One region of the Bradyrhizobium sp. 2TAF36 genome, then DNA from elsewhere that is predicted to be linked to it. Evidence: riboswitches for the same ligand, from Rfam matches in the RefSeq annotation. Region 1 holds a riboswitch; the other holds the start of a gene.
What was found. Region 1 has a riboswitch for cobalamin ahead of AB4Z51_RS09610 (TonB-dependent receptor plug domain-containing protein). Riboswitches for the same ligand answer to the same signal wherever they lie in the genome.

Region 1 (7,050 bases):
CGCCGGCTTGTCCGAGGGCTCGTCGTCCTTCTTGGACTTGCGCTTGGCGTCGGCATGCTTGCCGTGGCGCGACTTCGCGGCAGCGTGACGCTGCTTGCCGCCGGCTTTCGTCTCATGCGTTTTCTTCGACGCCGACGATTTGTGACTGCTCTTCGCTGCCAACTCGGCAGGAAGAAGGGCCAATGCGGCCACGGCAACGACACACGCGAGCGAGCGTAGGCACTGGTTCATTCGATGGTCCCCCTGCGAAACCACTACAAACCAAGGTCCGCGACGACATGCGGCTTGAGAATCAAAGACGACACCCAAAACGATGCCACGACATCGTTTCGCAGTCCTCACGCTCCTTCAACAATGCGGCAAAATACCGATGGGAACTCGGGAACTTCCGAAATGGCGGAAAGGGCAATGCCTTCAACCTTTGTTAACGAATAGGGCTCGCGCGACGGTTGCGCGCGGTTCAGGGCGCCGCGAAGGCCAGATTGCGCGTGTTCCCGCGTCCAAATCCGGTGTATTGAGTTCCCAACCGATCCTTTCAGCTCTTACCCCCACCGCTCATGCCACTTTTCAACCAGTCGATCAGGCGCAAGATCGTCGGGATCGCCCTCGGATTGATCGTCCTGATGCTGGTCACCGCGATTCTTTCGATGGTGATGTCGAGCCAGGTCGGCGTCCTGCTCGACGAGCTGACCGATCGCTACATTCCGGCCTACGGCCATCTGGCGCGCGCCAACATCCGCTCGCTGGAGCGCTCGGTGGCGCTGCGGCGGATGGTCATGATGAAGATGCAGGCCCCCTCGGAGGAGGAGGCCTATGCGGCGCGCCTGCGCGAATTCGAGGAGGCCGATCGGAAGATCGACGAGGAAGCCGAGGCCGCGCGCACGCACATCAACGCGATCATCGACGACAAAAGGACGCCTTCCGACAATGCCGGGCTGGCGCGGATCGAGACCCGCATCGAAACCACTCTCACCGAGCTGCGTCACGACATGAATGAGGACCACGCAAAACTCCTCAAGCAGGTCGAAGGCAAGCAGATGACGGAGGCGCGCGGGACCCTGGAGCATCTCGACACCATACGCGACCAGTTCAACCAGAAGATCGACGCGATCCGCGCCGACATGCTGAAGCAGGTCTTCGCCAGTACGGCGACAGTGATCGGTCGCCAGCGCCAGGCGATGATCATTTCGGGCATCGTCACCATCCTCGCGGCGGTGGTCGGATTTGCTTTCGCGCTCCTCGTCTCCAGTGGCATCACGCGACCGGTGCGGCTGTTGCTCGCCGGCACCCGCGAGGTCGAGGCGGGCCGCTTCGACAAGACCATCACGGTCTCGACCCAGGACGAGATCGGCGAACTCGCCGCCGCCTTCAATCGCATGATCGAGCAGCTGCGGCACAACGAGCGGATCCGTGAGACCTTTGGCCGCTATATCGATCCCAAGGTGGCGCAGGGGCTGATCGACCGACCCGAAGTTGCCATCGACGGCCAGCGCCGGGTGATGACCATCATGTTCTCCGACATGAGCGGCTTCACCTCGATGAGCGAGGGCATGACCCCGCGTGGCCTCGTCAAGGTCATGAACCACTATTTCACGGTGATGTCCGCGCCGATCCGGAGCCATCGCGGCGTTATCGATAAATATATCGGCGATGCCATCATGGCCTATTGGGGCCCTCCCTTCATTGAGGAGGACGAGCCGGCGCTGTTCGCCTGCTACGCCGCCATCGACATGGCCGATGAGGTGCCGGCGTTGCAGAAGCAATTGCCTGACCTGCTCGGTATCCGCGCCATGCCAGGCCCTTGCGATCTGCGCATCGGGATTGCCACCGGCGAGGTCCTGACCGGCAGCATCGGCTCCGAGCTGATGATGAGCTTCACCGTGATGGGCGATGCCGTGAACCTCGCTTCGCGGCTCGAACTGGTCAACAAGATCTACGGCACGCGGATCCTGATCGCGCAGGCCACGGCGGACGCGATCGGCTCGAACCTCGAGCTGCGCGAGATCGATCGTCTGGCGGTGGCCGGCCAAAGCGCATCGCAGGCCATTTTCGAGGTGATGAGCAAGGCGCACGGGCTCAGCGTCCCGCAGGAGAGCCTGCGCGCGCGCTACGCCGAAGGCCTCGCCGCCTACCGCGCGCAGCGCTTCGACGAGGCTCGCGCCGCGTTCAATGCAGCGCTCGAAGCCGTGCCCGGCGACGGTCCCTCGCGCACGCTGCTCGGCCGCATCGCGCAGTTCGAGGCCAATCCGCCGGACGCCAATTGGGACGGCGCCTGGCGGCTGGAGCAGAAATAGCTGTTCTTGCTGGGCTTGCACCGCCCTTGCTGGAAAAAACGTTTCTACTCGATAACGATGTTCGCCGTGACCTATTTCTCAGGCTTAGGTTTGACGTCCCTTGTGGCGTTTGATGGGGACACGCCGATGACAGAACTTCATGACAGGCTGGAACGGTTCGAGACGCTCACCGCCGAATGCGAGCTGATTGCCAAGCTCGCCACCGACAGCACCAAGCGCGAGTTCTATCTGAGACTCTCGGAGCAGTATCGTCAGCTGGCGGTGGATATGCGGAAGGCGATCGCGACCAAGGCCGCGGCCTGACGCCGCCTGCAATCCGTTCTTAATGTTTGGCGCGCATCCTTTGAGGATGCGAGCGTCGCGATCATGATTGCTCGCATTGGGAATGCCGAGGTCCGTTGCGGTGCAGCGCATCTCGCTGACGTCGCTTTGCCGCTCCTCACCAGGGCAATCCCATGCGCCTTCTCGCAGTCCTCATCTTCGCGCTCATGACGGCCGCCTGCAACCAGGAGCAGGACATCACCGGCTCGACCCCGGTCTGTGCGATGCGGAACTACAGCTCCTACAATCCCCGCGACATGAACCAGTGCGTTGCCGCCTGCAAGGCGTGCGACCACGGCAACACCGTCACCTGCACCACGTCATGCACCCTCAAGGGTGCCCACTGAGCGGCGGCGCTGCGTGAAGCTGAGGAGCAGACGGTGCTCGGGCACCGGAACGATTCACATGGGTTAGTCATTGAAGGGGCAGGCAGGACGCGGAGTCCTATGGAATGGGTATGCTCGATCCCGGTCGGTTCCTGGTGTCGTGCTCGCATTGCGATGCATGGCCGATGGCGGCCAACGTCAAACGTTCGAGCTGGTCGGCGTCGCCGCACGAGGTCCGCTTCGTATGCCCGCGCTGTCGCCGCGAGGAGACCGCCATCATCTCGGCCTCCGGTGAGCTGACCCCGATCCGGCGCATCGACGCTCCGCTGCGCGATGTCACCGCGGCCTGGGCTCAGGCCCAGCGGCCAAGAGGTCGGGCGTAGCCCGCCCGTCACAGGACCAAGAGATCGGGCGTAGTCGGCTCTGCGCAACGCCTTGCGCGGTCCGTTTTTGGAACCCAGCCTACGCCGACGCGTTTCCGCTCCGACATCAACGCACCGAGGCCCTGCGAATGATCAGCGAGCATTTCGACACCCGCACCCGGATCAACATGAAGCTGGCGCTGGATCGGGTCTGCCGCAATCGCCCGGTCGGCGAGGACCATTGCTTTCGCAGGTCCGTTGCCGAGAACATCATCCGCTGCGCGCTCACGGGCCGCACCGGCATCGGCCAGCTCGTCGATGCCGGCGAGCGGGCGGTGATCAGGACGCGTTCGGAGCGGGAGCCGGCCTGATTGCGCCGGCTCAATCTCCGGTGCGGTGCTTTGCCCGTCATGCAACCGGCCGATTGACTCTCCGCTTGCCCGCCCCGTAGATTGGCCGGTGACGGTTCTCCTCACGGAGATCAAAAGGGAACGTGGTGCGAGGTTTTCCCGATACCGGGATATTCTCAACGCCACGGCTGCCCCCGCAACTGTAAGCGGTGAATCTTTCGTCATATGCCACTGGGAATCTCGGTCCTGGGAAGGCGACGTAAGGTAACGACCCGCGAGCCAGGAGACCTGCCGTCAGCCGTGGTCACACGCGAAGATGTCGGTCGGGGAGTACAGACATTAGCTTCACGGGAGCAATCGAACGCTCCGCCGTGAAACCTCGTTCGCTGTGACGTGCCACTGACGTCATACCGAGGTTACAAGAGTGTCCCGTATTGTCTTTGCCGCCAGGCGCTTCCGCGCCGGCGTTGTCGCGTTCGTTTCCCTGTATTCGCTCGATCTGTCCATTGCCCAGGCCCAGCAGTCGGCATCGCCCGATCTGCTGCCGCCGGTCGAGGTCGCGCCGACCGAGCGTGCGGCCAAGCCGCGAGCCGCGCGGCCTGCGCCCGACCAGCCCGAGCAGCGGCGCGTCGCTCGGCTGCCGAAGCCCGAGCTGGTGCCGGCGTCGCCCCCGGTTGCCGGGGTATCCGCGGCCAACCTGTTTCCGACGGTCGTCGTCAGTCCGACGGGCGTTGTCACTCCGACCAATCTGGTTGCGAGCTCGGTGACGGTTCTGACCGCCAGAGACATGGAGCGCGATCAGCGCCGGACCGCATCCGATGCGCTGAGCGCGGTTCCTGGCCTGAACCTCGTGCAGACCGGCGGTCCGGGGGGACAGACGTCGATCTTCATGCGCGGAACGAATTCCAACCACACCAAGGTCCTGATCGACGGCATCGATGTCAGCGATCCCGGCAACCCGAACCGTTCGTTTGATTTCGGCCAGTTGCTCACCTCCGACATTCAGCAGATCGAAGTCCTGCGCGGTCCGCAGGGCGGTCTCTACGGCGCAGACGCGCTGGGTGGCGTGATCTCCATCGTGACGAAGAAGGGCGACGGTCCCGCCCGCGCCACCGGCTCGGTCGAGGGAGGCTCGTTCGGAACGTTCAATCAAACTGCAGGTCTGAGCGGTTCACAGGACCACTTCAACTATGCCTTCAACGTCGCGCATTTCCACGCGAACGACGTGCCGGTGACGCCGGTCGAATTGCTGCCGCCGGGGCAGAAGGCGATCGGCAACAACTACGACAACATGACTTATTCGACGAAGCTTGGCGCCGAACTGAGCGAAAACCTGACGCTCAATGGCGTGGCGCGGTACACCGACGCTACCCTGCGCTTTACCGGAGACACCTTCGATCCCGTCACATCCGCGAGCTTTCCCGCGGCCGCGCAAAGCACGCAGACGGTGCACCAGCTCTTCACGCGCGGGGAGGCGGTCTGGTCCGCTCTCGACGACCGGATGAAAAGCTATTTCGGCGTCAACTACACCAATCACTGGAACTACAACATCTCGCCCGGCGACGTGATGGCCACGATTACGACCGGCGACCGCGTCAAGTATGATTGGCACACCACGACCCAGCTCGCGCCCAACAACAATGTCATCATTGGTGCGGAGCATGAGACCGAAACACTGCAAACGGCGACGGTCTCGGCGCAAAACGTCAACAAGGCCGGGTATATGGAGCTGCAGTCCCAGTTCCGGGATCGAGTCTTCTTCACGGCCAACGTCCGGCAGGACGACAACGAGCGGTTTGGAGAGCATCCGACCTTTCGTCTGGCGTCTGCCGTGATCGTGCCGGTCACGGATACGAAGTTCAAGGGAAGCTACGGCACGGGGTTCAAGGCGCCCACGCTCAACCAGCTTTACGTGAGCTTTCCCGCGTTCTTCTTCTTTGCAAATCCCAACCTCAGGCCCGAGGAAAGCGTCGGATATGACGCCGGCTTCGAGCAACCCTTGTTTGGCGATCGCGTTCGCTTCGGCTCGACCTACTTCCGCAACAACATCACGGACCTGATCCAGAGCACGTTCGATCCCGTGACGTTCGCGAGCACCAACACCAATATCGGCAAGGCGATCACGGAGGGCACGGAGAGCTTCGTCGCGGCTGCGATCACGGACCGGCTTCGCGTTCGTGCCGACTACACTTTTACCCGCGCGGTGGATGCGACGGCGGGACTGGAGCTGCTGAGGCGTCCGAAGGAGAAGTGGAGCGCAAATGTCATCTGGAATCCGATCGATCCGCTGACACTTTCCGCAACCGTGTTGCACGTCGGGAGTTTCGTCGATGGTAACCGCGACTTCAGCATTCTGCGTCTGCTGGCTCCAGCCTACACTGTCGTCAACGTCGCAGCCGAATATCTGGTCACCGACCAGGTGAAGGTGTTCGGCCGGGTCGATAATCTCGCCAATGTGCACTATCAAAATCCGACCGGCTTTCTGCAGCCGGGACTGGGCGTCTATGGCGGCATTCGCCTGGCGAATTACGACGTCAGATAGCGAGAGAGAGAAGCCTCATGACGACGGCCGATCCGCTCATGGACCTGATCGCAAGCCAGCTTGCCGACGCTGAGGCCGGCTGGAGCGTCGGCACGTTCGGTGCCATTGCCGAGTTCACACGCGAGCCCGGTGAGGCCTTCGATATGGAGCAGTCTCGCAACGGGATCAGCGCCGTGACGCAGAAGGGTGGGATACGCGTTGTCTCCCACCCGGATCTGCGCCTGATCGCATCGGAATCGCCGACCACGGAGAGCTGGAGCCACCGCATCGCGCTGTGTCTTCCGCATGAAGCCAGCGCCATGAGTGGTCGTACCGTGCTGACCGAGCTCGGTCCGGATATCGAGGCGCTCCTGACGAGGGATCGCAGCGGCATCCTGTTCGACCTTGGCCTCGGAACGTTGCAGGTCGACGCCTGCATCCGTGTCAGCGATGCCGATGCCGTCGCCGCGCTCAGGAGCCGCACGGGCCAATCCGTGTTCGCGCCCGAAAGCGACGCCATGCGGATCATTCTGGCCGCCAATCCGCACCGCGTCTTCATCAGCCGCATCGGGCGCGCCGAGGTATTCCAGCCGATCCCGCCGCCGGGCGGGCAAAGCCCTGACGGCCCGCACACCCACGTCTCGCCAAAGCTGCTTGCGCATCGCCGCACCCATGCCGCCACCGAGCCGCTGCCTGAGGGGTGGATCCCCTGCGCGCATCTCTATCCGGCCCATCCGCTCCGCGATCAGCTCGGCCGCAAGCGCGCTTTTCGGCCGGATCATCACGCAGCCTTCCAGGCGCTGCTCGAACTCTATGGGCTGCCGGAGCTGACGGCGTGCAAGAGGGCCGTGGTCGAGGCGGTCGCGAAGGGGCGGG
Region 2 (6,919 bases), on a different contig from region 1:
GGCCCCACGCCGTAAGGGCCGCGATGTCGCCACCGGCGAGTTCGAGCGTCCGCCACAGCGTGACCGCGACCGAGTCCAGCACGGCGATGCCCAACTCCCGTTCGAGTGCTGCAGCCAGCGCGGCGCCGTCGAGATTGGTGCAGAGAATGACGACGGCATCGGCGCCGTCCGCCGCGACCGCGCGGATCATGTCGGCGATCGTCGCGGGCGTGACCTCACCGAAGGAAAAGTTATCGCGCAGGCCGAGATGCCGCTCGGCGTGAGGGGCGATCCCCTCCTCGGCCCAGACATCGCCGATACGCCGTTGCACGTCGTCCGTATAGGGTGAGACCAGGCCGACGCGTCCGGCGCCGAGCGCCCGGACGGCGTCGATGCAGGCGAGCGTGGAGGTCGTCGCCGGGATATCGGTCCGCGCCGCGATCGCTTCGCACAGGCTCCGGTCGCGGCCGGTACCGAGCCAGCTTGCCGACGTGCCGTTCCAGGCAATGGCATCGACCTTGGCGTCCGCCAGCAGATCCGCCGCCGGCAGCATCACCGAGGCATCGAACTGGTTCAGCGCCGCGGCATCGAGCGCGATCTCGGTGACGCGGAAGCGCGAGAAATGAACGGTGACTCCGGCCACGCCATGCAGCATGGAATTGGTGACGGGCTCCAGCACCGAGTTGGACGACGGGGTAATCATGCCGAGGCGCTTGCGCTGAATTGACATCGATCACGATCGCCCCATTGAGAGAGCGCACCGCTGCGCCCCCTCGGAGGATCATCCGCGCCTGCCATCGCCCGCGCAACCCGCAATTTGCATGGCGCATATGATTTGTTCGATACGCAGCTCAAGCCGCGAAGGTCGACCGCAAGCGCCGCCAGCCGATGACGATGCCGGTGACGGAAAATGCCAGCCCCAGCAAGCAGAGCCCGACGACCAGGATATCGCGCAGACGCGGATGCGCCATGAGAACGGGAAAATCGAGCGTGTGAAGCGCGCTATAGAACCAGCGATAGGCGCGCCGCGAGGCATCCAGTCTTTGCAGCACGCGGCCGTCGGCACCGTCGATGTCGAACCAGAGGTCGCCGCATCGGGAGCGATAGACGGGCGCTCCGGGGACAACGGAGTGCGCGGGATAATCGTCATTGTCGGCTAGAACGGACGGGGCGCCACAGCCCGGCGCAAGGCGCGTCGTCAGGTCATGGACATCCCTCTCGCCGAGGAATGCCACCTGGCGGCTGCGGATCGCCTCCCCCGTTTTGGTCAAGGCCTGACTGGCGAGGCCGGTACGGTCGCGCCGGTAGACAACACCGTTGACGGCGAACCATTCGACTTCGCGAGCCGACGGCTGACCGACCGGTGGGGCCGTCGTCCAGTCAGGCGCGGCATACACCACGCCCGCTTCGGTCGGGGTCAGTTCCCCGCGCGAGAACAGCCGGCCGTGATCCATCGAGAGCCAGCCACTGAAACTCCAGGTCAGCACGAAAACGGTCGCGACGAGACCAATGATGTGATGCAGGGCGTGCCAGCCGCGATAAGGCGACGAAACCCCGCGCCCTCGAATCCTGATCCTGATAGTTCCAAGCACCGCGCCGAGCGTCGCGGCGATAAAAGCCACCAGCGACAATGTCGAGACCACCCGATCCCAAAGGGACCAGTTGCTCCTCAGGACCGTCGGATAGATCCAGTGCAGGACGCTGCCGGCCCAATTCCAGCCGCGTTCGCTGCGGGTCGTATCCAGCACGACTTCGCCGGTGCGCGAGGAGACATAGACCTCGGTTCCGGCCGCATCGCCAAGAGCGACGCGCAACAGAGGCCGGTGTCGATCAAAGCCGTTGGGTACGCTCCATTGATCATAATCCGCGCCCGAAATCATCGACGCCCGCGCGGCATCGAGCCCGCGTTGCCGGGCATGATCCCGCGCGATACCGACCGCGACGTCGGCGGACGTCACCGATGCATCCCGTCCGTCGGAGGCATGGACCGCACGCACACGCGACGGGTTCGACACGACATAGACCGGCCCGTCGCTCCGCTGGACCAGGCGAACGCGCGTGGCGTCCGCGATCCCGCTCGCGGCGACGGCCTCCGCGACCGCAATCCTCACCGCTCCGCCAGCCACCGGCGCGAGCCCGGCAAAACGTTCCGCTTCCGCCAATGACGGAAACGGGACGAAGTGCATCACGATTCCGCTCGCGAACCACATCGCGAACAGCAGGCAGAACGCGATCCCGAGCCAGCGATGCAGCAGCACGATCGCGTTCATCATGTGGTCAGCGCCCTACCATTTGAACGCGGCCGAGAGCTCATAGGTCCTGGGCGCACCGAGCAGGATCTGGTCGGGATAGAACGGATCGCCCCAGATCGCGTAGCGCTTGTTGGTGATGTTGCGCACGCGGAAGCCCAGACGGGCCTGGTCGACCGCGTTGAACACCGTCTTCGGGATGTCGACGAAGGCGTAGACGTCGGCGACGGTGTAGGCCTTCATCGTCACGACGTTGGCATCGGTGTTGTAGCGGTCGCCGACATAGCGGCCCGTGATGCCGAGCTCCACCGGCCAGGGCGTGAAGAACCGGTACGACGCACCGGCATTGGCCACGACACGCGGCACGTTCGGCGGCGTGTTGCCGGAGAACGAACCACCGGCAAAATTGTAGTCGGCATAGCGTGCATCGACATAGGCGATGTTGCCCCAGAGCCGCAGGGGATCGATCGGGCGTACGGCCGCGGCGAGCTCGACGCCCTTCGACTCCTGCCGTCCCGCGATGTTGAGCTGCATGCCGCCAGCCGCCGCATAGACGTTCTTGCGCTCGATATCGTAGGCCGAGAACGACCATTCCGCCCTGTTGTTCCACAACAGATGCTTGACGCCCGTCTCATAGGTGCGCGAGGTCGTCAGGTCGAGCGGCTGGGCTGGCCCAAGCAGGAAGATGTTGTTGGCTGAGACGTCAGCACCGGTCGCGTACTGACTGAAGAAGGTCAGGCCGGGAACGGCGTCCCAGGTATAGCCAATGCGACCCGTCGTCGGGACCCAGGACTTCGAGAACGGGAAGTTCGCCTTTTCCAGCCCGGCGGCGTCGGTCGAGTTGCGGTCAAGCCCGATATGCTCGACGCGGAGGCCGCCGACCAGCGCGAAGGTTCGCGTGAGCTTCACCCGGTCCTCGAACGACAGCGCCTCGTTGTCGATGCGCGCGGTCTGCTGCTGCGTCGTGAGCAGGCCGTAAAGGCCACGGTCGGGATTGACGAGCGAGACGTAATCGTCCGGGAAGTTGGCCGCGCCTGGCCTGACGAAATCGAGATAGCTGGACGAAAGTGTCGTGACCAGGCGGTTGTCGAAGCCTGCGATATTAGCGTCCCAAATCAGGTCGGTAATGTTGCCGACAAGGCGTTGGCTATGTGCAACATAGAAGCGCTCGCGATCGACCATGTTCGAGTTGGGCAGGCCCGTACTGGCATTGAAAGCCTCGATCTCGTTGTTGAACCAGGTACGCTCCGCGCCATAGGCATAGGCTTGGCTCTTCAGCGTCAGGTCAGGCGCCAGCTTCAGTTCGAAGCCGCCGCGCAGCCACACCTCTTGTGCCACGTTGCGGTTGTCGAGAACGTTGTAATTGGTGTTGAAGGTACGATCGTCGATCGTGATCGCACCGAGATTCGTTTTGTTGAAGTTCGAGACGTAATTGCCCGAAACAATCCCGCTCGTCGCATGCGAACTGCTGAAGGCGACCGGTACCAGCGGTGCGCCCCAATAGGCCTTCGAGCGATCTTCCCGGTACTCGATCGCGCCCCAGATCTTGAGGCTGTCGGAGATGCGGTAATTGAGCTGGCCAGACACATCCAGCGTCTTGGTATTGGTGTCGTCGGCAAAGCCATTGAGCGAGGCGCGGCTGATGTCGAAGCGGTAGTCGAGCCCCTGCAAATTGGTGCTGCCGCCCGAGCCGTAATGGACGCCGAACGAGTTGAGCGAATCCCAGGAGAAGTCAGCGTCATTCCGGATCGGCCCGGTGTGTGGCTGCTTCGTGATCAAGTTGATTGCGCCACCGGCGGCACCTTCGCCCGACATTAGCGAGGCCGGACCTTTCAAAAATTCCACGGCTGCGAGATTGGCCGTATCCGTGATCCGCGAGGTCATGTTCTGCGGACCGATCTTGATGCCGTTGTAGAGCATGTTGATCTGGCTGTTGGTGAAGCCACGCATGGAGAAAGCCGCGGGCTCGGCCGGATTGTCGCCGGAGGTGACACCGACCGCGCCCTGCGCAACCTCCGACACGGTGCGATAGCCCTGCTCCCGCATGGTCTCGGCCGAGATGACCTCGACGGTCGCGGGTGTCTCCTGCACGGTCAGGCCGAGGCGCGAGGCGCTCTCGGCAACCACATTGGTGTTGAGCGGCGTCTGCGCCGCCGCGGTCGGCACGACGGGCTTGGCCGCGGCCGATGCGGCCGCTGGCCTGCGCGATGCTGCGCGGCGTGGGCTCTGCGCGTCCCGGGCCGCCGGCTTTGCCGGTTTGCGGGATTGGGCGGGCGACACCTCGACCGGCGGCAGCGGCTCGCGGGCCTGCTGCGCCAGCGCTGCGGGCAGATCGGCGACTGCAAATGAAGTAAGCGCGGCGGAAGCGAGCAGGAAGCAACGCGGTCGTACAAGACGAATGGAAGACACAGTTCGGGACCTCGGTATGACGTCAGTGGCACGTCACAGCGAACCAGGTCCCACCTCCGGCCTTTGAGCCTTCCGATGAAGCCGAATGTCTGTACTCCCCGACCGACATCTTCGCGTGTGACCACGGCTGACGGCAGGTCTCCTGGCTCGCGGGTCAGTACCTTGCATCGCCTTCCCGGGACCGAGATACCCAGTGGCTCGTGACGCAAGATTCGCCGCTTACAGTTGCGGGGGCAGCCGCGGCATTGGGGACAAAATCCCCGCACCGCATTCCCTTTTCATCCCCACTCGGGGAAACCGTCAAAGCCATCTAGGATTACCGACAAGACAGAGTCAATGTGCCGGTGCGACGTTATTACCACCGCGACCAACTTCCTTGGAGATAGGTATGGAAGGCGAGACCTTCCTCTGGCTGATACGGCATGCGCCCGTCGACGGCGTCAAAGGGACGATCCATGCGGCCGACGCGCCCGCCGATCTCGGCGATCGCGTGCAACTGGAGGCGTTGCGGCAGAGGCTTCCGCCAGATGCTGCGAGCTTGGCGAGCCCGGCGCGACGTACGGTTGAGACGGCGCGCGCGCTGGGACTCGAACCCGCGTTGGTGCCCGAATTAAGTGAGCAGGATTTTGGCGACTGGACCGGCCGGCGGCATGACGAGCTCGCGGCGACCGGCGGCGAGACCTATGCGCAGTTCTGGAGCGATCCGGCGCACGGGCGGCCGCCGGGCGGCGAAAGTTTTGAGGATCAGGTCGTGCGCGTCCGGCTGGGTCTCTCGCAAATCGGCGCCGGCTCGGCAACGCTCGTCGTTCACTCCGGCACCATCCGCGCCGCGCTCTGCATTGCGCTGGATCTGACACCACAAGCGGCCCTGCGCTTCGTGATCGATCCGTTGTCACTGACCCGGATCGACCGGCTCGCCACCGGCTGGCGCGTCGTCGCGGTCAATCAGCGCGCGGCTTGAGCCGGGTCAGGCCGGGCGATCCGGCACATTGGCCTGCGCGAAGGTCGCCATGCCGTTGTGAAGGCTGCACGCGAGCCGCACCAGCGGCAGCGCGATGGCCGCACCCGATCCTTCGCCGAGCCTGAGATCGAGGCTGATCAACGGCTGCACGTTCAGCGCACGCAACACCAGCCGATGCCCCTGCTCCGCCGATTGATGCGACGGCAGCAGGAATGGCTGGCACGACGGGTTCAGCCGTACCGCCGCCAGCGCCGCCACCGATACGATGAAGCCATCGATCAACACGGGAACGCGGGCTTGCGCAGCCGCAATGATGGCGCCGCAAATCGCCGCGATTTCGAGGCCGCCGACGGCGCACAGGATTTTTTCCGGCGAAGCGCCCGCAATGCCGTGATGCGCAATCGCCGCATCGATCACACCCGCCTTGTGCGCGCGGCCGGCCGCGTCGACGCCGGTACCGCTGCCCGCGATCTCCTCGGCACTGATGCCGAGCAGGCTCGCCGCAATCGCCGCCGACGTCGTGGTATTGCCGATGCCCATCTCGCCGAAGATCAGGAGATCGGGCCTGCCGGCTGCCGCGCGCGCGACTGCGCGCTGACCGGCTTCGAAGGCGAATGCCAGCTCCGTGGGGGTGAGCGCTGCTTCCACGCTGAAGTCGCGCGTGCCGCTGCGCGGCTTGTCGGTGACGATTCCTGCCATCTCCTCCTGTGCCAGCGTGCCGGCGTCGACGACCTCCAGGCCTGAGCCAAGCTCACGCGCCAGCACCGAGATCGCGGCACCGCCCGAGGCAAAATTCGCCATCATCGCGATGGTCACTCCTTGCGGATAGGCCGACACGCCCTGCGCGACGATGCCGTGATCGCCGGCGAAGACGATGATCGGCACTCGCGCAGCGCGCGGTTGCTCGGTCGCCTGCAGGCCCGCAAGCTCGACCGCAAGCTGCTCCAGCCGGCCGAGCGCGCCGGCCGGTTTTGTGAGTTGCGCCTGACGCGCGAGCGCCGCCTCGCGATGGACAGCGGAGACCTCGGGGCATTTCCGGGTGACCCATTCGGGGAGCATGCTGCCTCGCTTACGGCCTGCGCTTGAGAATGTAGCTGTCCATGATCCATCCGTGCCGCTCGCGCGCATCCTGTCGCGCGGCGACGATGCGCGGGCCGATCTCGGCCAGAACGCCCGACATGACGATCTGATCGTGCATACCGAGATAGGCGCCCCACCAGATGTGCAGCCCGGCTGGATCGAGCGACTGGAAAGCCGTGCCGCCGTCGAGCATCACCACCACGGTATCGACGCCCTGCGGCCAGCCGCCTTCGCGCAAGCG

Region 2: another riboswitch for cobalamin. It lies ahead of AB4Z51_RS30180 (TonB-dependent receptor); the one in region 1 lies ahead of AB4Z51_RS09610 (TonB-dependent receptor plug domain-containing protein).

Annotation. Positions count from the first base shown of each region.
Region 1 is NZ_JBFRFR010000012.1:184,607-191,656, reverse strand. Features, by position in the region: gene AB4Z51_RS09640 (transglycosylase SLT domain-containing protein) at 1-231, opposite strand, end outside; gene AB4Z51_RS09635 (adenylate/guanylate cyclase domain-containing protein) at 558-2,294, shown strand; gene AB4Z51_RS09630 (hypothetical protein) at 2,421-2,597, shown strand; gene AB4Z51_RS09625 (hypothetical protein) at 2,750-2,962, shown strand; gene AB4Z51_RS09620 (hypothetical protein) at 3,067-3,324, shown strand; gene AB4Z51_RS09615 (hypothetical protein) at 3,453-3,674, shown strand; cobalamin riboswitch at 3,750-3,963, shown strand; gene AB4Z51_RS09610 (TonB-dependent receptor plug domain-containing protein) at 4,078-6,195, shown strand; gene AB4Z51_RS09605 (DUF6925 family protein) at 6,213-7,050, shown strand, end outside.
Region 2 is NZ_JBFRFR010000059.1:52,615-59,533, reverse strand. Features, by position in the region: partial or broken gene AB4Z51_RS30190 (maleate cis-trans isomerase family protein) at 1-709, opposite strand, end outside; gene AB4Z51_RS30185 (PepSY domain-containing protein) at 831-2,252, opposite strand; gene AB4Z51_RS30180 (TonB-dependent receptor) at 2,265-4,637, opposite strand; cobalamin riboswitch at 4,753-4,954, opposite strand; gene AB4Z51_RS30175 (histidine phosphatase family protein) at 5,026-5,598, shown strand; gene cobT (nicotinate-nucleotide--dimethylbenzimidazole phosphoribosyltransferase) at 5,605-6,657, opposite strand; gene cobF (precorrin-6A synthase (deacetylating)) at 6,668-6,919, opposite strand, start outside.